DNA from 4 places in the Pseudomonas sp. E45-MNA-CIBAN-0222 genome. Region 4 is predicted to be linked to each of the others. Evidence: riboswitches for the same ligand, from Rfam matches in the RefSeq annotation. Region 4 holds a riboswitch; each other region holds the start of a gene.

Region 1 (5,432 bases), on a different contig from region 4:
TGCAACAGGTACAGGCGGTGCTGCAGAATCAGGACAACCGCGAACACGACATTCTCGATTCCAACGACTACTACCAGTTTCAGGGCGGCATGCTGGCCGCCGCCGAAACCCTGCGCAGCAGATCGGTGGCGAGCTACCACGGCGACAACAGTCAGCCGGACAACCCGAAAATCCGCAGCCTGAAAGAAGAGTTGGGCAGGGTGGTGCGCTCCCGCGCGGCCAACCCCAAGTGGATCGCCGGCATGAAGCGGCACGGCTACAAGGGCGCCTTCGAACTGGCGGCCACGGTGGATTACCTGTTCGCCTTCGATGCCACCACCGGGCTGATCGATGATCACCAGTACGCGCTGCTGGCCGATGCCTATGCGCTGGACCGAGATACCCGGGAGTTCATCCAGCTACACAACCCCGAGGCCCTGCAGAACATCCTCGAACGCCTGCTGGAAGCCCAGCAACGTGGGCTCTGGGAGGAGCCCGGCGAGTATCAGGAAGCGCTGGAAAATCTGCTGATCGATAGCGAGGAGTCATGAGCGAGCGCCTTTCCTCCATCCCACCCTACGTACCGCTTTCTGCCTCTACGGATGCCTGCCATGCCCGATAGCCATTTCCCCCTCGCCGCCGTGGTCGGAGCCGATGACCTCAAGCTGGCCCTTTGTCTGGCAGCAATCGATCCCGCGATTGGCGGTGTGTTAATCGAAGGCCCTCGCGGCATGGCCAAATCGACCCTGGCGCGAGGGCTGGCGGACCTGCTGCCAAGCGGCCAGTTCGTCACCTTGCCGTTGGGTGCCAGTGAAGAACGCATCGTGGGCTCGTTGGATCTCGATGCAGCTCTGGGTGAAGGGCGCGCCGAGTTCTCGCCGGGCTTGTTGGCCAAGGCCGATGGCGGCGTGCTCTATGTCGACGAGGTCAACCTGCTGCCGGATCACCTGGTCGACCTGTTACTCGATGCGGCGGCCAGCGGCATCAACCATGTGGAGCGGGACGGCGTTTCCCATCGGCACCCATCGCGCTTCGTGCTCATCGGCACCATGAACAGCGAGGAGGGCGAACTGCGGCCGCAGTTGCTCGACCGTTTCGGCTTCAACGTTGCGCTGGACGCGCGGCCACAGCCTGCACAGCGGGCGGAAATCGTTCGCCGTCGGCTGAATTTCGATGCCGATCCGCAGCGCTTTCTGTCCTCTTGGTCGGAAGAGCAGGGGGCGCTGCGGGCGCGCTGCCAGCAAGCGCGCGCCCAGCTGAGCGATATTCCGTTGGACGAGGCAGCACTGGAGCAAATCAGTCAGCGTTGCTTTGCCGCCGAGGTCGATGGGTTGCGAGCTGATCTGGTCTGGTTGCGAGCTGCTCGCGCCCATGCGGCCTGGCGTGGCTCGGTACGCATCGAGGCCGAGGACATCGATGCGGTGGCCGATTTTGTTCTGCGTCATCGGCAGCAGCAGGCAACGCCGCCTTCACCGCCGCAGCAGCAGTCACCGCAGGCACAACCCAAGGAAGACGCCGGTACCTCCAGGGATGATCAGGGCGCTGGCGACTGGGGGCAGCTGCCGGCCCAGGTTCAACCTGTGGGTGCTCGGCGTGAACCGCCTCGCTGGTCAAAAAAGCCCTGAGCATCCGCCCACGCAGCGCCTCCGGCGCGGATGCACGAGCAGCACCGGGTAGCGTGAATGGAGGGCGGCACGGCGCCAGTCGCGGCGGCGTGTCTGGGCGGATCGACTGGGCCGCGACCTTTATGCTCAACGGCAGGCCGCAGCGCCGCGATGACCTCGTCATGAGGCCGCGCAGTCGGCGGGCGGGTGAAGTGTGGTTGGTGATCGTCGATGCCTCGGGCTCGACCCGTCGCCACGGTGCGCTGAGCAAGGCGAAAGGGCTGCTCGGCGAGGTGTTCGAGCAGGCCCGGCGGCAACGAGTGCGGCTGGCGCTTTTGCGGGCCAACGGCAAGCAAGCCGACTGGGTTTGGCCAGGTCACAAGGTGACCGGTGTGCAGCAACAATGGCTGGCTGATCTCGGCGCAGGTGGCGGCACGCCGCTATTGGATGCCTTGCAGCAGGCGGCAGCATGGCAGCGTCGTCGGCAGCAACTCAAGCCCGCCGAGCAGCATCGACTGCTGGTCCTCACGGACGGCCGCTTGCGTGAGTCGACAGCTCTGGAACCGAGTCTTTGCCCGGTCGTGCTGGTAGACATCGAGAGCGCCCCGATCCGCCTGGGCCGTGCACGGAAACTGGCCGAAGAACTGGGCGCGGAGTATCAGCACATCGACACGCTCGCGACCCTGAACAACCCTGTCTAAACGACCAACCTTTAGCGCAATGGAGCCAGAACCTGTGAAAACACTACTGATCATCGGCATTGGCGCAGGCGATCCCGATTTTCTGACGGTCCAGGCGATCAAGGCGTTGAACCGCGTCGACGTGTTTTTCCTGATGGACAAGGGCGCCTCGAAGGACTCGCTCATCCACCTGCGCAAGCACATCTGCGAGCGCTTCATCGACACGCCGGGGTATCGCTTCGTCGAGGCCGAATGCCCCGAGCGCGTGCGAGGTGTCGCCGACTACCGGGCCAGCGTTGTCGACCTCAATCAGGACAAGCAACGGGTGTTCGAGCAGATGGTCCACCATGAGCTGGCCGATGGTGAGGTGGGCGGCTTTCTGGTCTGGGGTGATCCTGCGCTGTATGACAGCACGCTGCGCATCGTCGAGGACATCGTGCAGGCGAGCCCGGAGCCCATCACCTACGAGGTGATCCCCGGCATCACCAGCCTGCAGGCGCTGGCGGCCCGGCACAAAGTCTGCTTCAACAGCATCGGTCAGGCCTTTCAGGTCATGCCGGCCCGGCGATTGGCCGAGGGCTTTCCTGACGGGCTGGATAGCGTACTGGTGATGCTCGATGCGCGGGATACCTACTGCCTGTTCGTCGATCAGGAGATGGACATCTATTGGGGCGCATACGTGGGCACCGCGGATGAGGTGCTGATTGCAGGAAAGGTCGGTGAGGTGGCGGAGCAGATCCGCGGCACCCGCGCCGAGTTGCGCGAGCGGCATGGTTGGATGATGGACAGCTACCTGTTGCGTCGCCGCAGCGCTGACGAAGACTGATCGTCAGCGCTGGCGTGGCCTGATCAGGCGGTCGCGAGGGTTTTGACGGTGGTGAACCGGCTGATCAGCGGGTTATCTGCAAAGCGTTTGAGCGTGCGGACAACCAGGCAGGTGAACAACGGCTCGAGCAGCACCAGCGGCAGGTAGGAAACGGCGAACATCGCCCAATTCTGCAGAGGCGTGGGTTCGTTACCCAGCGACAGCCAGAAGCCGACCATCAGCACCACGCCGCCGTAAAAGGCTGCGTCGAACTTGACCACTTCGGCCCAGCGAATCACGCGCCCGCCTTGGGCGAAGAAGTGCCGGCCGAGCAGGCCATGGGCGGCGATCAGCGGCAGGATCAGCGACAGCGAGTTGACCGCCAGGTGCACCAGATCGGACGGCTCGAACAGCAGCCCTTGCAGCAGCAGGCCAATAGCGAATCCGAACAGCGTCGGCACGAAGCCGAATATCACATAGACAGCCGACGCACCCACGAAATGCAGTTCCGAGGCGCCGACCGGCATGTGAAAGACCTCCATGAAGATGGAGAAGAACAACGCGGCGAGCAGGGTCTTGACCCAGATGTCGGGGCGCCACATCAGCTTGGGCAGGAACACGGCCAATGTTGAAACGGCTGCGGCGTTGGCAAAGACGATTTTTGCGGCGTTGAGTACGCCAGGTTCGATATGCATCGTTCTCCCTCCGAGGGATGCGGGTTGAAAGGCGCCGGGATCGGCACGCTGATGGCAGGTCTCCTGGCTCACGGGTCAATGTGCACCTGCGTCTTCCCAGCCGATCAGGCCAGTGACTTCATTTGCAGGTGAACTCGCCGTTCACAGTTGCGGGGGCAGCGCAGGAGTAGCCCGTGGGCGTACCTGCTTCCCTCTTGCCTCTGCCTTTGGGGCAGAACCATCAAGCGTCGCTAGGGTAGTGGGTTTATCGGCTTTCGGCACGTCTAAAACGAGGTTTCCGTTCAATCGGCAGGGTAACTTCTGGGGGTATAGACCCAGTCGCCACCGTCCGGCTTGGCAAACCGGCAGGTCTGCGACGAGCCGATGATGACCAGCGTGCGCATGTCCACCTGTTCGGGCGTGAGGTCGCCAAGCGTGGTGACAGTCAGGGCTTCGGCTGGGCGACCGATGTCGCGGCCAAGCACAACCAGTGTTTCCGGTTTGCGGTAATGGCGAAGTATTTCCAGCGCCCGCCCGAGCTGCCAGGGCCGCGCCTTGGAAATGGGATTGTAGAAGGCCATGACCAGATCGGCCGCAGCGGCGTGTTCCAGACGCTTCTCGATCAGCGTCCAGGGTTTGAGATTGTCCGATAGCGAGAGCATGCAGAAGTCGTGACCCAGCGGCGCGCCGGCTTTGGCGGCGGTGGCCAGCGCCGCCGATACGCCTGGCAGCACCTGCAGATCCACGGCGTGCCAGCGGGGGTCGCTTGATGCGTGCAGCGCTTCCAGTACCGCGGCGGCCATGGCAAACACACCGGGGTCGCCGGACGATATCACCACAACCCGGCGACCGCTGGCGGCCAGCTCGAAGGCATGGGCTGCACGCTGCAGCTCCTCGCGGTTGTCGCTGCTGTGGCTGACCTGGCCTGGCCTGAGCGGGCCGGCCATCTTTATGTATGTCTCGTAACCGAGCAGGTCTTGCGCCTCGTCCAGCGCTTGGCGCGCCGCAGGCACCATGAATTCGGGAGCGCCCGGTCCGAGGCCAATCACCGTCAGCGAGCCGCGGGGCTGACCGATCTGCTTGATGTCGATCGGCTCATCTGCGAGCAATAGCCGTGCGCGCTGGCTGCGACTGTGCTGCGCCGGCAATTGCGTGGTGTCGTCGCTGTAGCGGATCGGCAGGCCAAGCTGGCTGGCCACGTGTTGCAGCTCGGTGCTGGACATGAGGTGGAGCGGTGCGATCAGGCAGGCAAGGCTGTGCGGCGAAAAGCTGGATTCATCGATCAGCTGCTGAACTTCGGTATCCAGTTCCGGGCCAACGCGTTCGACATGAATCGCGATCAGCCTGGGGTGGATGCTCAACGTGCACGCATCGTCCTGCCGGAGCGGGCTGACGGACACCCGGTGTTGCGCTTGCGGGTCGAGCGGCAGGCTGAGTTCATCCAGCCAGGGCGCCGGACCTTCGACGCGCACCGGCGCGCCGGCCAGCAGGTCGCTGACGAATCGCTTGCCTTGTTCCAGATCCCCCAGCACATAACCGGACGGCGGGGAGAGCAGGCAAGCGCCGAAGCGCAGCTCGCCGCTGGTGGTGATGGCCGGGCTGACCTCCAGTGCGGCGCCGATCTCCCGGGCCATCCGATTTACGCCTGCCAGGCCGCCGAGCAAGGGCACCACTGCGCTGCCATCCTCAC
Region 2 (5,432 bases), on a different contig from region 4:
GCCGCTCCCGGGTGTCGCCATGGGTGCGCCAGAGGCTGGCATCGCAACGCTGTAGCACCTCGGGCCGCGGCCCCAGCCAGGGCGCAGCCATGTCACAGTTGATGGGGTCGAAATCCAATCCCAGATCATCGGCCAGTGCCCGCAACAGGCTGGCGTTGGCCCCTATCCCGTTGCCTCGGGGAATGCGCAGCAGCGCAAGCAGGGTGTCACGCCGCAGTTGTCCGCTGGGAGACTCGCCGAACACGTGCAAACCATCGCGTATCTGGGATTCCTTCAGATCGCAGAGATAGGCATCGAGCTGCGGCAGCCAACTGTTGGGATCGTCGCTCAGTTGCAGCCCCAGCTCGCGGTCCAGATTGGCCTCGCGCACCAGCACAAGGATCTCGCTGCGCAGCTCGGACGCGCGCCGCAAGTCGAGCTGACTGGCTTCGTAGTACTCGTCGGCCAGGCGCTCGATGTCACGCAGCGGGCCATAACTTTCGGCGCGCGTGAGTGGCGGCATCAGGTGGTCGATGATCACCGCCTGGGTACGCCGCTTGGCCTGGGCCCCTTCGCCCGGATCGTTGACGATGAAGGGATAGATATTCGGCAGCGGGCCGAGCACCACGTCCGGCCAGCAGCAGTCGGACAGCCCAACGCTCTTGCCCGGCAACCATTCGAGGTTGCCGTGCTTGCCGACGTGGATCACCGCATCAGCGGTGTAGCGCATGCGCAGCCAGCCATAGAACGCGAGGTAGCCGTGCGGCGGTACCAGATCGGGGTCGTGATACATGGCGGCCGCGTCGAGCTGATAACCACGCGCCGGTTGTATGCCAACGAAGGTCGAGCCGAAACGCAGCCCGGCGATCATCAGCCGACCAGAACGAAACATCGGGTCCTGCTCGGGCGTGCCCCAGCGATCGATCACCGCCTGCTGGTTGGCAACTGGTAGCCCACCGAAGAACGCCTGGTACTCCTGCAGTGTCAGGCTCTGGGCACAGGGCCGCAAATCGAGGTTATCGAGGTCGTTGGTAACGCCGCCGAGTAGCTCATGGATCAGCGCCGTGCCGCTCTCGGGCAGATCGGCCACCGGGTATCCCTGCGCCTGCAGTGCGCGAAGGATGTTCAGCGCAGCGGCCGGCGTATCAAGCCCGACCCCGTTGCCGATGCGGCCGTCACGGGTGGGATAGTTGGCCAGGATGAGCGCGACTCGCTTGTCGCCGTTAGGTAACCGCGCAAGGCAAGCCCACCGCTGCGCAAGCTCGGCGACATGGTCCATGCCTGGCAGATGCGGTTGGTAGCAGATCACGTCGCTCTGGCTGCGTTCGCTGCGCCAGGCCAGGCCCTTGAAACTGATAGGCCGGGTAATCAGTCGGCCGTCCAGCTCCGGCAGCACGATATGCATCGCCAGGTCTCGCGACCCCAGGCCCTGAGCGTTGGCCAGCCATTGTTCGTGGTTATCCAGGGCGCAGATGGCTTGCAGCACCGGGATGTCCAGACGGAAGGGCCGCAGGTTTGGAGCGTCCGGGCTGGACTGGGCGAAGCCTGTCGTATTGATGATCACCGCAGCGCCGCTCTGCTCCAGCCAGGCCTCGACCTGCGTGAGGCAAGCCGCCTCCTTCAGGCTGGCCACGGCGATAGGCAGGGGGTTAAGGCCCTGAGCCGTCAGCCGCTCACAGAAGGTGTCAATGAAGGCCGTATTCGCCGCCTGAACCTGCGTGCGATAGAAGATCAGCCCAACCACCGGTGCGTCCGCTCGCCAGTCGCGCTGCCAATCATCCAAGGACGCGGATGACTGATGGGGGTGATAGATCGCCACCCGCGCCAGCGCCTCGGGTTCGTGCCAGGCATAGTTTCGGCCCAACCAGCGACTGGCGATGCAGTGGTAGAACTGGCGCGCGTTGTCGATGCCACCCTGGCGCAGGAACTGCCACAACCGATGGCTATCCTCGGCCGGCACGTTGCCGAGCTCGCTCAACTCAGGATCAGGGCTGTCATCGCCCGGCACCATGATGATCTTGGCGCCGCGCTGGCCCAGCTCCACTAGCCGTTCGATTCCGTAGCGCCAGTAACTGACGCCACCGTGAACGGAAATCAGGATGACCTTGGCGTGCTGCAGGACCTGCTCGACATAGAAGTCTATCGACGCGTTGTTGCCCAACTGGGCCGGGCTCGCCAGCCGCAGGCTGGGGTAATCCTCAGGCAGCTGGCCGGCCACCTCGGCCAGCAGTGACAGATGCGAATCACCCGTGCACAGCACGACGATGTCCCCAGGCGTCTGGCCCAGGTCGGCAATGCTGTCGGCCGGCAATTGCTGGCCGGGCTGGGTGCGCAGCAGATGCACGGCCGGTCAGCCCGCCAGTGCCGCGTTCAGTTCGGCGTCTATCGCTGCTGGGTCAAGCGACTGGCCGATGATGACCAGCCGGGTGGTACGCACTTCACCGGCCTGCCAGGGGCGGTCGAAGTGCTTGTCGAAACGCTGCCCCACGCCTTGCAGCAGCAGGCGCATAGGCTTGCCTGGAATTGCAGCGAAGCCCTTGATGCGCAGGATGCCGTGCTTGACCACCGCGTCTTTCAACGCCTGCAGCAGCCTGTCGTCAGCGGCCTCCGGCAAATCGACCGAGAAAGAATCGAAGGCTTCGTGATCGTGCTCTTCATGGTCTTCCTGATCGTGATGGGTCTTGCGCCCTTCGATGTGCAGTTCGGTTTCGCAATCCAGGCCCAGCAGCACGTTCAGCGGCAGCTCGCCGCCGTGCGCCTCGATGACTTTGACCCCCTCGGGCAGCTCCTCGGCCACCTCGGCCCGGACCGCTGCCAATGCCTCTGGCGACAGCAGGTCGGCCTTGTTGAGGATGACCAGATCGGCGCTGGCCAGCTGATCGGCGAACAGCTCATGCAGAGGCGATTCGTGATCGAGATTGGGATCGAGCTTGCGCTGGGCATCGACCTGATCGGGAAATGCGGCAAAGGTGCCGGCGGCCACCGCCGGGCTGTCGACGACGGTGATCACCGCATCCACGGTGCAGGCGTTACGGATTTCCGGCCAGTTGAAGGCCTGCACCAGCGGCTTGGGCAGCGCCAGGCCCGAGGTTTCGATGAGGATATGGTCAAGGTCGCCACGGCGCGCCACCAGTTCACGCATCACCGGGAAGAACTCTTCCTGCACCGTGCAGCAGAGGCAGCCGTTGGCCAGCTCGAAGACGCGGCCGTTGGCCTCCTCTTCGCTACAGCCGATGGAGCACTGCTTGAGAATTTCGCCATCGATGCCCAGCTCACCGAACTCGTTGACGATCACGGCGATACGACGCCCTTCGGCATCGCCCAGCATGTGGCGCAGCAAGGTGGTTTTGCCGGCGCCGAGAAAGCCGGTAACGATAGTGACGGGAAGTTTGGAGAGGGTTTTCATCGTGGCCCTGCAAGCATCGAGAAATAGATGAGCAGGCAGGCGGACACTACTTGGCGACGTGCGCCAACAAGCACCACCGGAGCACCCCGCCCGGTTGTCAATGTGTAGCGAGGCAGGTCTCCTGGCTCACGACCGGGCAACGCGTGGCGCGCCTGCCATTACCCTCGCCTTCCCGCGTCAGTTGCAGTGGCTGGCGCGCCAGCTACGCGGCGCACCCAAGGGTCAGTCATTTACAGTTGCGGGGGCAGCCACGGCTTTCCGTGTTCCCTCTTAGCTCTGGCAGCGCCAGAGAACCTCGACCCGTGAAGGCTACGCAGAGCCTTGGAGCGGGTCAATCGCCACGGTTGACCTCGGGAAAAGCTTCGTGGTGTCCTTGCGCCCCCTTGATGCCTGACCGTGTTCGGCTACGGTCCTTACGACTGAGCGCCATGCCCCTCCAAACCGCCAAAGATTCGTCCGCGCCCGATGCCTCTGCAGCGTCGGGTGCGCAGTTGTACGTCGCGGGCCTCGGGTGCCGCAGGGGCTGCAGCCGGATCGAACTCGAGGCGCTTCTGCATCGCGCATTGAGGGAGCATGGATTGGCGATCGCAGCGCTCAGCTGCCTTGCCAGCAGTGAGCGCAAAACGGACGAGCCAGGCCTGCACGAGCTGGCAGCGCACCTGCAGTTGCCCCTGGCCTTGCTGTCAGCTGCAGAGCTCGCGCCGTATGATGCGGCGCTCAGCGAGACCTCGCCGCTCAGCAAGAGCCTGACTGGCAGCGCCGGACTCGCCGAGGCCAGCGCCCTGGCACAGGCTGAATCCCTGAGTGACGGCAAAGCCAAGTTGCTGTGCGGAAAGCTGCGCTCCGCCAACGCAACGTGCGCGATCGCCGTCACCCGCCTTTCCTGATTGGAGTTTGCATGACCGTCTATTTCATCGGCGCCGGCCCGGGCGATCCGGAACTGATCACCGTCAAAGGGCAGCGTCTGGTGCGCAGTTGCCCGATCATCCTCTACGCCGGCTCGCTGGTCCCGGCCGCCGTACTCGAAGGTCATGGCGCCGAGCAGGTGATCAACACCGCCGAGCTGCATCTGGACGAGATCATCGAGCTGATCCGGCAGGCCGATGCCAAGGGTCAGGACGTAGCGCGGGTGCATTCCGGCGACCCGTCTCTGTATGGCGCCATCGGTGAGCAGATCCGCCACCTGCGGAGGCTTGGCATCGCCTTCCAGATCGTTCCGGGCGTCACCGCGACGGCCGCCTGCGCCGCGCTTCTGGACGTCGAACTGACGCTGCCGCAGGTTTCCCAGACGCTGATCCTGACGCGTTACGCCACCAAGTCGGATATGCCCCCCGGTGAAGAACTGCACGACCTGGCCCGCCACGGCGCGACCATGGCGATTCATCTTGGCGTTCAGCACCTGTCCCGCATCGTCGCCGAGCTGTTGCCGCATTACGGCCTGGATTGCCCGATTGCCGTGGTGCACCGCGCCAGCTGGCCCGATCAGGATTGGGTGACAGGTACCCTGGCCGACATCGAAGCCAAGGTAAGCGAGAAGGGCTTTCGCCGTACGGCGTTGATCCTCGTCGGCCGAGTGCTGACGGCCGAAGCGTTTGCCGATTCGGCGCTGTACAACGTAGACACGACGCACCTGTATCGCTCGCCGAGCCCGTGACCCAAGCGCGGGTGTCTTGGGCGATAGCCAATAACAGTGGCCGCCATGCCCACCTGGGCAATGGCCTTTCGTCTAGCCGCCGAGCACGCGCGGGCTGTGGAACGGAGAGCCAAGTGTTACCATTGTCGACTTTCACGCCGCGCTAGATGCTCAAAGCACCGGCAGCCGGCAATACGACGCCCGACACACCTACGCAACCATGTACCTGACGATTAGCCATGAACCCTCTTCGTTCATGGCCAAACCCATTGGGTACCGCGTCCAGATGTTGCTCTCAACTTATGCCAAATGGCTGAGCTCGGCCTCCGATTGGAACGAGCTCGAAAAGCTGCCTGCCAGAATCAAACTGGTACGTACTTGGTATGGGGAACGGAGGCAGGCGATTAACCACCG
Region 3 (5,432 bases), on a different contig from region 4:
ACGGCGCCAAGTTGTTCGGCGCTGATCCGCCCTAGCGGCGCGCTGGCCGCGACCATCGCGAGCTCTGCCTGGCGTTGCGCGATGATGCCAATCGGCGGGGCAGCGGCAGGGATTTGGCGTTGGCATTCAACCGCTACGGGTGAAATTGCGAATGGCAGGCGCGCCTGAACCCGTCGCACCAGTTCATCGGCCGGGATGCATTCGAGCAGCTGACGCATGCGGCTCTGCTCAGGGACGGCGCACTCCAGAAAGGTCAGCAGGATCGCTTCGACCAGCTGTACGGCGTTCGCAGCGGCAACCATGCCCAGCGGTTTGTCGGTCGGGCAGCCGGCCAGGCCGAATATCAACTGCGGGGCGCCGGGGAGGGCGCGTAACCAGAGGTCGTGAGGGTGTTCGAGCATGCATAGGCTCTCACCACCATCGAGCTGGATGGCGAACTTGGCGGACAGGACGTGCAGCGCGGAATTGTTTTGCAAGAGCGCCAGGAGTGCGTCGGCCAGTGGCCGGGTATCCATGTGCTGCTGAGGGTCCAGGCCGGCCGCGGGGCTGAGCATGAGATTGCGCACATCGTCGGCATCGAGCACCGACGGGCCGAGGTTCGCTTCCAGCAATGAGCGGATCAGCTCTTGCTCGGATTCGGCACGTACACCACGGATCTGCAGATTGCTGCGGTTGGTCAGCTCGAGCACGCCGCTCGCAAAGCGCTGCGCCGCCTCGGCGATCGCGCGCGCCTGACTCGCGGCCAGAGCGCCGCCAGGCAACTTGACTCGGCAGATGCCGCCGTCCAGCGCTTGCACGATGCGCAGCAGGCCAGGGCAAGCGCTTGGGCGAGGAAAGGGCAGTTCAGTCATGGGAGGCATGGTCGCGCACGGTGCACCTGTAACCAAAAGACGCGGCGACCAGACCGGGAGAGTTCGTTGAACTCAGTTGGCATCGGTACACCCCGCCCGATGTTGGCACTCGCGACCAGCGTCGTCGGCAGGTCTCCTGGCTGACAGGTCTTCATCGTCCGCGGCCTTCCCGGTTTCCCAGTGGCGTGTGTGCGGAGGATTCGCTGTTTACAGTTGCGGGGGCAGCTCGGTCACGATCATCAGATCGCTCCGTATTCCCTCTTAGGCCCGTGGCGTGGTCGCGGCGGGCACCGACGAAGGCGCTATTATGCCCGCTTTGCCGGACGACGCGACAGCCAAGCCTGTCCCGACGAAGGCTTGGCATTGTGATGGAGAGGCGGGATGACGCCCTGGTTGACGGTGGTGGGGATCGGCGAAGACGGCTGGGCCGGGCTCGGCGAAGCGGCTCGGCAGGCTCTCGGTGAGGCAACACGCATCATCGGCGGTGATCGGCAGCTGGCGCTGTTGCCCGATCACTTGCAGGGCCTGGGAGAGTGCTGGCCGAAGCCGTTCAGCCTGGAACCGGTGCTTTCAAGTCGCGGCTCGCCTTTATGCGTGCTGGCAAGTGGAGACCCCATGTTCTATGGCATTGGCGCCACGCTCGCGCGGCAGTTGGATGCACAGGAGATGCGGGTGTTCTCAGCGCCGTCGTCAGTCTCGTTGGGCGCGGCACGTCTTGGCTGGGCGCTGCAGGAAACGGAGGTGGTATCCCTGGTTGCCAGACCGCTCGCGGCACTGAGCGCCAAAATATCTCCTGGTGTGCGGCTGCTGATCCTCAGCAACGACGGAACCAGCCCCACTCAGGTGGCGCAATTGTTGACGAGCCGGGGCTTTGGTGCGAGCCGTCTGACCGCGCTTGAGCATCTGGGCGGCGCCAGGGAACGGCGGCTGGATTCCCTTGCAGCGGACTGGTCATTCGATGTGATTGCCGATCTGAATCTGTTGGCTGTTGAATGCGTAGCGGACTCGAATGCCCAGCGCCTGCCGCTCACACCCGGTCTTGCCGATCAGCTCTATAGACACGACGGCCAACTGACCAAGCGGGACGTCCGCGCGCTGACCTTGGCTCGGCTCGCACCCATGCCCGGCGAACTGCTGTGGGACGTCGGCGCCGGTTGCGGTTCCATTGGCATCGAATGGATGCGTGCGCATGCCAGTTGCCGGACGATCGCGGTGGAGGCCGATGCCGGGCGTCAGGCCCATATCGAACACAACCGCGACGCGCTGGGCGTTCCAGCATTGCGTCTGGTGGCAGGCCGGGCGCCTGAGGCACTGGCAGGCCTCCCCGAGCCGGACGCGATCTTCATTGGCGGCGGCGTTACGGTTCCGGGTGTCATGGAGCAATGCTGGGCCAGCCTTAAACCGGGCGGGCGGTTGCTGGCCAATGCGGTGACCTTGCAGAGCGAGGCGCTGCTGATGAGCTGGCGTGAACGCATCGGCGGCGAGCTGACGAGGATATCCGTGGCGCATGCGCAGCCGCTGGGCGGTTTCGATACCTGGCGTGGAGCGTTGCCGATCACGCTGTTGCAGGTCGAGAAGCCGCGATGACCCGCATCCTCCTGCTCGGCGGCACGGGCGATGCCTTGCGTCTTGCTCGCGGCCTTGGCTCCTCGCATGTTTACAGTCTGGCCGGTCTGGGACGCGTGCCCGGCGACCTCCAGTGCCAGGTCCGCGTAGGCGGTTTTGGCGGTGCGCAGGGGCTGGCTGCCTTCATCGCGGCGGAACGTATCGAGCTGCTGGTCGATGCCACGCACCCCTACGCGGCGCAGATCAGCGCCAATGCAGCAATCGCGGCGGAACAGGCGGGAATTCCATGCTGGGCGTTACGCCGCCCGGCCTGGCAAGCAGGCGAGGGGGACAATTGGCACGAGGTGAACGACTGGGCTGAGCTGATCGGCGCCCTGGGCGATTTCCAGCGACCGTTTTTCACGCTCGGCCGCGAGCCGCTGGCGCACCTGCACGAAATTCCTGAACACCAACACTGGACAGTTCGTTGCCTGGACGCACAGGCATCGGCTGACCGAGCCGAAATTATCGGCGACCGCGGTCCGTTCGACCTTGAGGCCGAGCGGCAGCTGTTCGACCGGCTGAATTGCGATGTGCTCGTCAGCAAGAACAGCGGCGGCGACTCCACCGAACCCAAACTGCAGGTGGCTCGTGAGCGGGGCCTGCCGGTCCTGCTCCTGCGTCGCCCGTTGCTACCGGCGGTGAGCCGGGAATTCGCACGCCGTGATGAACTGTTTTCGGCGCTCAAAACCGTCGGCGTCGATTCCAGCGCCTGATCGCTCGCCTTCGCCCGTCGCTGCTATGCTGCGCGCCGCTAAGGAGAGAGCCAATGACTACCGCTGATTCACCCTACGCCCGCGTCTTGTTCGTCGGTCCCGACCTGTCTGAAGGCTCGTTCGCCGAAGTATTCCGTGCACGTCTGGCTGCTTTGCGCGACGAACAAGCGCTGCGGGACGTGATCGATACAGGCTCAGGCTACGAACCGCTGTGGAATGCGGTCAGTGAAAGCGGTCGGCCACTCTTGGTGATCGACCTCGAGCCGCAATCGAGCAGCGCTCATCTTGACTGGCTGCGTAGCGAACTCGTGCAGCTCGAAGGCGCTGAGCAAATCTTCGTGGCCAGTGCAATTGGCACCGCCGAGGCGCTGCCCGTCGAAGCGGCCTGCGCCTTGATCGACCGACCGGAGTTGCACCTGCCGTGCACCGACGTCGCACCGCTTCCGGATGTGCACGCCTGGTCGAAGATTCCCCTGCATGAGCACCGCGTGCTGCTATGCAATGGCCCGCGCTGCACACGTCGCGGTGCCTTGCCGCTGTGGAAGGGGCTAAGGGAAAAGCTCAAGGCCGCCGGCAAGCTCGAATGCGCCGGTGGCGTCCACATCACCCGGACGCAGTGCCAGTTCCCCTGCGATCAGGGCCCGACGCTGAGCGTCTATCCGGCCGGCAAGTGGTACCGGGTTCGCAACGAGGCGGAGGTGACACGGTTGGTCGACGAGTTGTTCGTCGCCGGGCGCGAGGTGCCCGAAATGCTGATGCCGGGCCAATGAACCTGTAGGGGCAGCCTGGCGTTAGTCCAGGCTTTCACGCGCACGCCAACTGCTTACCAGATTCTTGATCGCCAACCCGTTGGTTCAAGCGCATATACGAATCGTTCCATTGACACTCGCTTGCTAAACCTACAGCATTGTTACGATATAACATCGGTGTTTGAGTTTTAGCATGAATAACGCAAGTGCAGTATTGAGGTGGGTGGGTGCCGGAACGGCGCTGATGTTGGTTGGCGTACCGCTGGCAGGGGCACAGGAAGCGGCGGTACTGGACTCCGTCACCATCACGGCAGATCAGGAACGCGCCGATGGACCGGTTCAGGGCTACCGCGCCAAACGCACGCGCAGCGCGACGAAAACCGACACACCCATCGAGGAAATACCCCAGTCGATCAGCGTCGTTCCAGCATCCGTGCTGCAGGATCTGGACAGCCCGCGCGTTGAGAAGGCGCTGGACTTCGCCGGCGGTGTCGCCAGGCAGAACGACTTCGGTGGCCTGACCATGTACGAGTACAGCGTGCGCGGGCTGACCACCGGAGAGTTCTACAAGGACGGTTTCAGCGTCAACCGCGGCTTCATGAACCCACCGGACGCTTCCAATATCGAGCGGGTCGAAGTGCTCAAGGGGCCTTCGGCCAGCCTTTACGGACGCGGTGATCCGGGCGGCACGATCAATATCGTCAGCAAGCGCCCGCAGCTGGACAGCTTTGCCCGTCTCGATCTCAGCGCCGGTCGCTGGGATCGCTATCGCACTGCGCTGGACGTGAACACGCCGCTCGATGAAGACGGCAACATGCTCTATCGCATGAACATCGCCATCGAAGATGGCAATAGCTTCCGCGATCATCGCGAGGCTGAGCGCCAGTTCGTCGCGCCGTCCTTCAGCTGGGAGCTGAGCCCTGATACGCGGCTGCTGGTGCAGGCAGAGGTGGTGCGCAACCGCCAGACCTTCGATCGCGGCGTGGTCGCGCCCGGTGGCGACCTGGGCAAGGTGTCCCGCTCAGCGTTCTATGGCGAACCCTCGGATGGGCCGATCAGCAACGACAACGAAACGCTGCAGGCCGAACTCGAACACGACCTCAACGAAGTCTGGACGCTGCGCCTGGCCAGCCACTACAAGCAGGGCCGGATGGATGGCTACGCGACCGAAGCGGCAGCGGTCGCAGCAGACGGCCGCACGCTGACACGCAACCTGCGCTATCGCGACTACGACTGGCAGGACGCGATCACCCAACTGGAGCTGCGCGGGCGTTTCGATACCGGCTCGATCGAGCATCAGCTGTTGATCGGCACCGAGTACGAGCGTTACGCCCTGAGCGAGTTCATGCTGCGCTCCAACAACCTGCGCACCATCGATCTCTACAACCCGGTCTACGGTGCGCCACGTCCGGCATTCAACCCGGCGCGTACGGTTGACCGTAACGAGCTGGTGCATAGCCGGGCGCTGAATCTGCAGGATCAGATGCGCTTTACCGACAAGCTCTTCGGGG
Region 4 (5,432 bases):
GCTGCTGGCTGCCTGTGCCGGCCAGCCATCGGCACCGCCAGTCGTTCAGGAACCCACTACTTCTCACCCCGTACCCGGTGTTGCCGAGGATGTACTGTTCAGCGCGCTCGGCCTGGTCGGCACGCCCTATCGCTGGGGTGGCAATACGCCTGACAGCGGATTCGATTGCAGCGGCCTGATCGGCTACGTCTATCGTGGCGCGGCCGGCATCAGCCTGCCTCGCACCACCCAGGACATGAGCAATCTGCGCGGACCGGCCGTACGACGCCACGCGCTGCAGCCAGGTGATCTGGTGTTCTTCGCTACCAGCGGCGGCCGTCGTGTCAGCCATGCAGGCATCTACGTTGGCGAGGATCGCTTCGTCCATGCACCGTCTTCCGGCGGCACGGTACGTTTGGACAGCCTGACCGCCAGCTATTGGCAGAAGAACTACCTGGGCGCCAAGCGAGTCCTCGACCACGAGCGCTTGGCCAGCAATCCCTAGGCTGGGCCCTGCTGCAGTCTGCCAACGGCCTCCTTTCACTCGCAAAACATTCTGAAATAGTCTCCGTTTGACATGCGGTGATTTCGCTCATCTCGGTGTTTGGCTACCATGCGCTGCCCAATTTTCCCTCCGTGTGCAGCCCGCTGTGCACAAGTCCCTTTCCTTAGTTCCCCATTAGGTGAGTTATGCCTGTATTGCTGACGTACGTGCTGATCGCACTGGCGGTGGCGGCACTGCTTGGTGTCGTGCTCGAAGAAATAACCCATGTAAACAAGGCCAAGGTCACGCTGTTCTTCGGCACCCTGGCCTGGCTGCTGCTGTTCATCTTCGCCCCGGCGGGCGAGGCGCGGGAAACGGTGCTGGAGAGCCTCAACGAGAACATCGCGGAAATCGCGGGATTGTGGATATTCCTGGTGGCGGCGATGACCTTCGTCGCCTATCTGAACAAGAAGGGCATGATCGAGAACCTGATCTATCTCGTATTGCCGCGAAGAATCAGCGAGCGTGCGCTGTTGTTTCTCACTGCAACCTTCTGCTTCGTGTTCTCGTCGCTGGCTGACAACATCACCGCAACATTGGTCTCAATTACGCTGATCCTCTCGCTCCAGCTGGATCGCGCAAAGACCATCAAGTTCGCTACCTTGGTGGTCTTCTCGGTCAACTCCGGGGGCGTGGCGCTGATCACCGGCGACGTCACCACACTGATGATTTTTCTGGCCGGCAAGGTGGCGATTCTCCAGTTGCTGGTGCTCGCCCTGCCTGCCTTCGTCGCCGTGATGGTGCTTGCCGCCATGTTGTCGATTGGTATGAAAGGCGAGGTCATGGTGCAGGGGCAGCGCAACGACGTGCGCGGCGTGGATGTGGCGATTGCAGTGATTTTCCTATGCACCATTCTCAGCACCATCATCGGCAACTTCCTGTTCCAGATCCCGCCGGTGCTGACTTTCCTGGCAGGTTTGTCGGTGATGTTCCTGGTTGCGCGTTTCTTCAGCGATGACAACGACTCCGATCCGATTCTCGAATACGTGCGGCAGGTTGAGTTCGAGACGCTGTTCTTCTTCCTTGGCATCCTCCTGCTGGTAGGCATGCTCAAGGAAATTCGCGTGCTCGACGGGCTGGTACACATCTATGACCAGGTGCCGGCGGTGATGGCCAACTACCTGATGGGCGTGATGTCGGCGGCGATCGACAACGTGCCGCTGACCGCCGCGTTGCTCAAGTCCGGGCTGGAAATGGGCGTGGCTGAATGGATGGTGCTGACCTATGCGGTCGGCGTTGGCGGTTCGCTGCTGGTGATCGGCTCGGCGTCTGGCATCGTCGCCATGAGCAAAGTGCCGGGGCTGACCTTCGGCAGCTATCTGCGGCACATGCTCTACCTGTTTATCGCCTTCAATATCGGCTTCGCCGGCGTTTATCTGATTGGCCTGTCGATGAGTTGATCGGCCGGCTGCGCGAGCGCGGGATTACCAGCTCAGGTTGAAGTGCGAGCCCAGCACGAAGCGACCGTCCTGAAGATCCCAGCGCTCGACGCAGACCTTCTTCTGCTCGCCGGGATGCAACTTCAAGCGGTTGAACGAGTTGGGTGACGTGCCGCGTAGACGTGTAGATAACGTAGTGCCGGCCTGCACCATCCAGATCTCGCGCTGCAGACCGGCGTACTGCTTGGACAGCGGAAGCACGTAAGGAAGATGGATGTGCCCGCCCATGACCAGGTCCAGGCCATGTTCGGCCCAGCGCTGCAGCGCCGGCTCGGCGCCATGCTGGAGATTGCGCAGGTCGCTCGGCACCATGGCGCCGAACGGCTGGTGCGCCACCACGATGCGGATCTTGCGCGGGTCGCTGTTGGCCAGGCGCTGTACCACATGCTCAACTTGCCGCGCTGTGACTACACCGTCCTTGTGCCGCCGTGGGTGGGTCGTATTCAGCCCGATCACCAGCGTATTTTCGTTCTCGAATACCGGTTCCAGCTCATCGCCGAAGTGGTGTCGGTAATTGCCGTACGGCGTGAAAAGACGCGCGAAGACGTTATACAACGGGATGTCGTGATTACCCGGGATCACCAGCGTGTCGCTCACCCCGTCAGCCTCCACGCGGCGCACGAAGGCGGCTGCACTGGCGAACTGCTCGCGGCGCGCGCGCTGGGTGATGTCGCCGGAAAACACCAGCAGATCGGCCTGGTGTTCGCGGACATGGTCCTCCAGGGCTTGGACCACGGAAGGCTGTTCGGTACCGAAATGGGTGTCGGAAATCTGCACGATGCTGGTCATGGGCGTCGGTTATGGTCCTGGCTGATCGGGGCATTGTTGCATTCGAAGCCTTTCGGCGTCCGCCGTTCCAAGCGGTGAGATGCAAGCGGAAATTGCGGCGCGCTGCGACAACCCTGCGGTTGCGTCACGTCCAGCCTTGGACTAACCTCCGCGTCGCCTCAGGTGCCCCCTGCAAAAGGGGGTGAAACAGGGAAGCCGGTCCATTCTTACGAAGATTCCGGCGCTGCCCCCGCAACGGTAGGCGAGTCGAGAAACCGTAATAGCCACTGTGCTCGCGCATGGGAAGGTGCGGTTTCGGGACGCCGCAAGGCGTACGCTCGCAAGCCCGGAGACCGGCCTGTCGCATTTCACTGACAGTGCGGCGGGCGCTGAGCGGGTGCGTACCCTTCGCGGTATTCACTTCTCCTCTGCAGTTCCTTCGTCTGTCTTCGTCGACTTTCAGTCGTGCGGGTGGGCACGACGGAGACCTGTACCTTGACTTGCAAGCCCCGTTTCAAGCCAGCGGCCTATGTGCTGCTCGGCAGCTTCTCCTTTTCCATCGGCCAGCTGGCCGCCGCTCCTCTCGACCTTGAACAGCAGGTGGTAACCGCTACGCGCACCGCGCAGACCGCTCGGCAAAGCCTGGCGGCAGTGACGGTGATCGACCGCGAGCGAATCGAGCGTAGTCAGGCGAGCTCGCTGCCCGAGCTTCTGAAGCAAGTGCCCGGCGTTTCGCTGGCGAACAATGGCGGGCCGGGCAAGTCCACCTCGCTGTATATGCGCGGCACTGAGTCCGACCATGTGCTGGTGATGATCGACGGCATCAAGATCGGCTCGGTGACCTCCGGTGGCTCGGCCTTGCAGGATCTGCCGGTGGAGCTGATCGAGCGCATCGAGGTGGTGCGCGGGCCACGCTCCAGCCTGTATGGCTCGGAAGCCATCGGCGGGGTGATCCAGATATTCACCCGCAAAGGGCAAGGGCTGGGCGTCAAACCGTTCTTCTCGGCCGGCTACGGCACCCATGACACCTACACCGGTAGCGCCGGTGTTTCCGGTGGCGACGGTCGTGGCTGGTACAGCCTGGGCGTCAGCGGTTCGGATACTGATGGCATCAACGTCAAATCGGTGGGCACCAGCGGCTACGAAAACGACGCCGATGGCTATCGCAACCTGTCCGCGACGCTGAGCGCTGGCTATCGTTTCGACAACGGTCTGGAGCTGGACGCCAACCTGCTGCAGGCCAAATCCCATAACGACTACGACAGCGTGAACCGGGCTCGCACGTCCGGGTTCGGCGCCAATGCCGATGGTGTGTCGAAAGTTGTTGGCACCCGTGCACGCTTCAGTCCGCTGGAGCGCTGGCTGGTGACGCTGCAGGCCGGGCGCAGTGAAGACAAATCCGATGCCTATCAGGACGGGCAGTTCTATTCACGCTTCGACAGCCGTCGCGATACTTTCAGCTGGCAGAACGATATCGAACTGGCCGCTGGGCATACGCTGATCCTGGGTGCCGACCGCCAGCGCGACGAGGTCAACGGCACCACGGTCTATGCCGAGGACTCCCGGGACAACGACGGCTATTTCGCTCAGTACCTGGGCGAGGTCGGTCGCCATGACTGGCAGCTGTCGCTGCGTCGTGACGACAACGACCAGTTCGGCCAACACGACACCGGCAACATCGGTTACGGCTATGCGCTGACTGACTGGCTACGTGGCACCATCAGCTACGGCACGGCATTCAAGGCGCCGACCTTCAACGAGCTGTATTACCCCGACTACGGCAACCCCGAGCTGGATGCGGAAACCTCCGAGAGCCTTGAGGTCGGCCTTGCCGGTCAGCATGGCTGGGGCCACTGGGCGGTGAATGCCTATCGCACCGTGGTCGATGACCTCATTGCCTATGACGCCAGCATTTCCGCGCCGGCCAACGTGCAGCAAGCGCGTATCCGCGGGGTCGAGCTGGTGCTCGGCAGCCAATTGTTCGGTTGGGACTGGAACGCCAACTACAGCCTGCTGGAGCCGGAGAACCGCTCCGCCGGGGCCAACCGCGGCAACGAACTGGCGCGCCGGGCAAAACAGCTGTTCAACCTCGACGTTGACCGTCGGCTCGGTGCCTTCAGCGTCGGCGCCAGTCTGCACGCCGAGGGCCAGCGCTATGACGACCTGGCGAACACCAAAGAGCTGTCCGGCTACGCCACTCTGGACCTGCGTGGCGAATACCGCATCACTCCCGAATGGCGCCTACAGGCGCGCGTCGCCAACCTGCTGGATGCCGACTACGAAACCGCCGAGGGCTACAACCAGCCCGGCCAGGCCGCTTACCTGACCGTGCGCTACCAGGCGCTGTAAGACCGCGGCGCAGGCATGTCGCCCGCGCCCACAGAAGGAGACTGCAATGATCAAGCTTGCCCCGAGATACCAGCTGCTGGTTGGCCTCGCGCTTGCCGCGCTGCTGGCCATGACCCGCGGACAGCACTTCGCCAGCGTCAACCTGCCGAGCGCGTCCTGGGCGGTGTTCTTCCTCGCCGGCGTGCTGGTGCGGCCGAAGTGGGTGTTTCCGGCACTGTTTCTCGAGGCTTCGCTGCTGGATTTCGCCGCCATCCAGTGGGCCGGTGTCAGCGACTGGTGCATGTCGCCGGCGTACTGGATGCTGGTGCCGGCCTACGGTTCGCTGTGGCTGGGCGGCCGCCTCTATGCCGGTT

The links. A riboswitch is a leader RNA that binds a small molecule or an ion and turns the genes downstream of it on or off. The one in region 4 is predicted to bind cobalamin.
Region 1: another riboswitch for cobalamin. It lies ahead of AAEZ08_RS02505 (energy-coupling factor ABC transporter permease); the one in region 4 lies ahead of btuB (TonB-dependent vitamin B12 receptor).
Region 2: another riboswitch for cobalamin. It lies ahead of cobW (cobalamin biosynthesis protein CobW); the one in region 4 lies ahead of btuB (TonB-dependent vitamin B12 receptor).
Region 3: another riboswitch for cobalamin. It lies ahead of cobG (precorrin-3B synthase); the one in region 4 lies ahead of btuB (TonB-dependent vitamin B12 receptor).

Annotation. Positions count from the first base shown of each region.
Region 1 covers NZ_JBEOPU010000001.1:562,506-567,937, reverse strand. The annotation lists gene cobN (cobaltochelatase subunit CobN) at 1-530, shown strand, start outside; gene AAEZ08_RS02520 (magnesium chelatase ATPase subunit I) at 591-1,604, shown strand; gene AAEZ08_RS02515 (vWA domain-containing protein) at 1,586-2,284, shown strand; gene cobF (precorrin-6A synthase (deacetylating)) at 2,319-3,089, shown strand; gene AAEZ08_RS02505 (energy-coupling factor ABC transporter permease) at 3,113-3,763, opposite strand; cobalamin riboswitch at 3,800-4,000, opposite strand; gene cobJ (precorrin-3B C(17)-methyltransferase) at 4,045-5,432, opposite strand, start outside.
Region 2 covers NZ_JBEOPU010000001.1:568,817-574,248, forward strand. The annotation lists gene cobN (cobaltochelatase subunit CobN) at 1-2,323, opposite strand, end outside; gene cobW (cobalamin biosynthesis protein CobW) at 2,330-3,385, opposite strand; cobalamin riboswitch at 3,480-3,698, opposite strand; gene AAEZ08_RS02535 (cobalamin biosynthesis protein) at 3,814-4,272, shown strand; gene cobM (precorrin-4 C(11)-methyltransferase) at 4,284-5,039, shown strand.
Region 3 covers NZ_JBEOPU010000001.1:554,911-560,342, reverse strand. The annotation lists gene cobG (precorrin-3B synthase) at 1-860, opposite strand, end outside; cobalamin riboswitch at 961-1,161, opposite strand; gene cbiE (precorrin-6y C5,15-methyltransferase (decarboxylating) subunit CbiE) at 1,233-2,438, shown strand; gene AAEZ08_RS02475 (cobalt-precorrin-6A reductase) at 2,435-3,172, shown strand; gene AAEZ08_RS02470 ((2Fe-2S) ferredoxin domain-containing protein) at 3,226-3,942, shown strand; gene AAEZ08_RS02465 (TonB-dependent siderophore receptor) at 4,115-5,432, shown strand, end outside.
Region 4 covers NZ_JBEOPU010000016.1:14,755-20,186, reverse strand. The annotation lists gene AAEZ08_RS19895 (C40 family peptidase) at 1-484, shown strand, start outside; gene nhaD (sodium:proton antiporter NhaD) at 670-1,923, shown strand; gene AAEZ08_RS19885 (metallophosphoesterase family protein) at 1,948-2,751, opposite strand; cobalamin riboswitch at 2,895-3,106, shown strand; gene btuB (TonB-dependent vitamin B12 receptor) at 3,226-5,079, shown strand; gene AAEZ08_RS19875 (hypothetical protein) at 5,126-5,432, shown strand, end outside.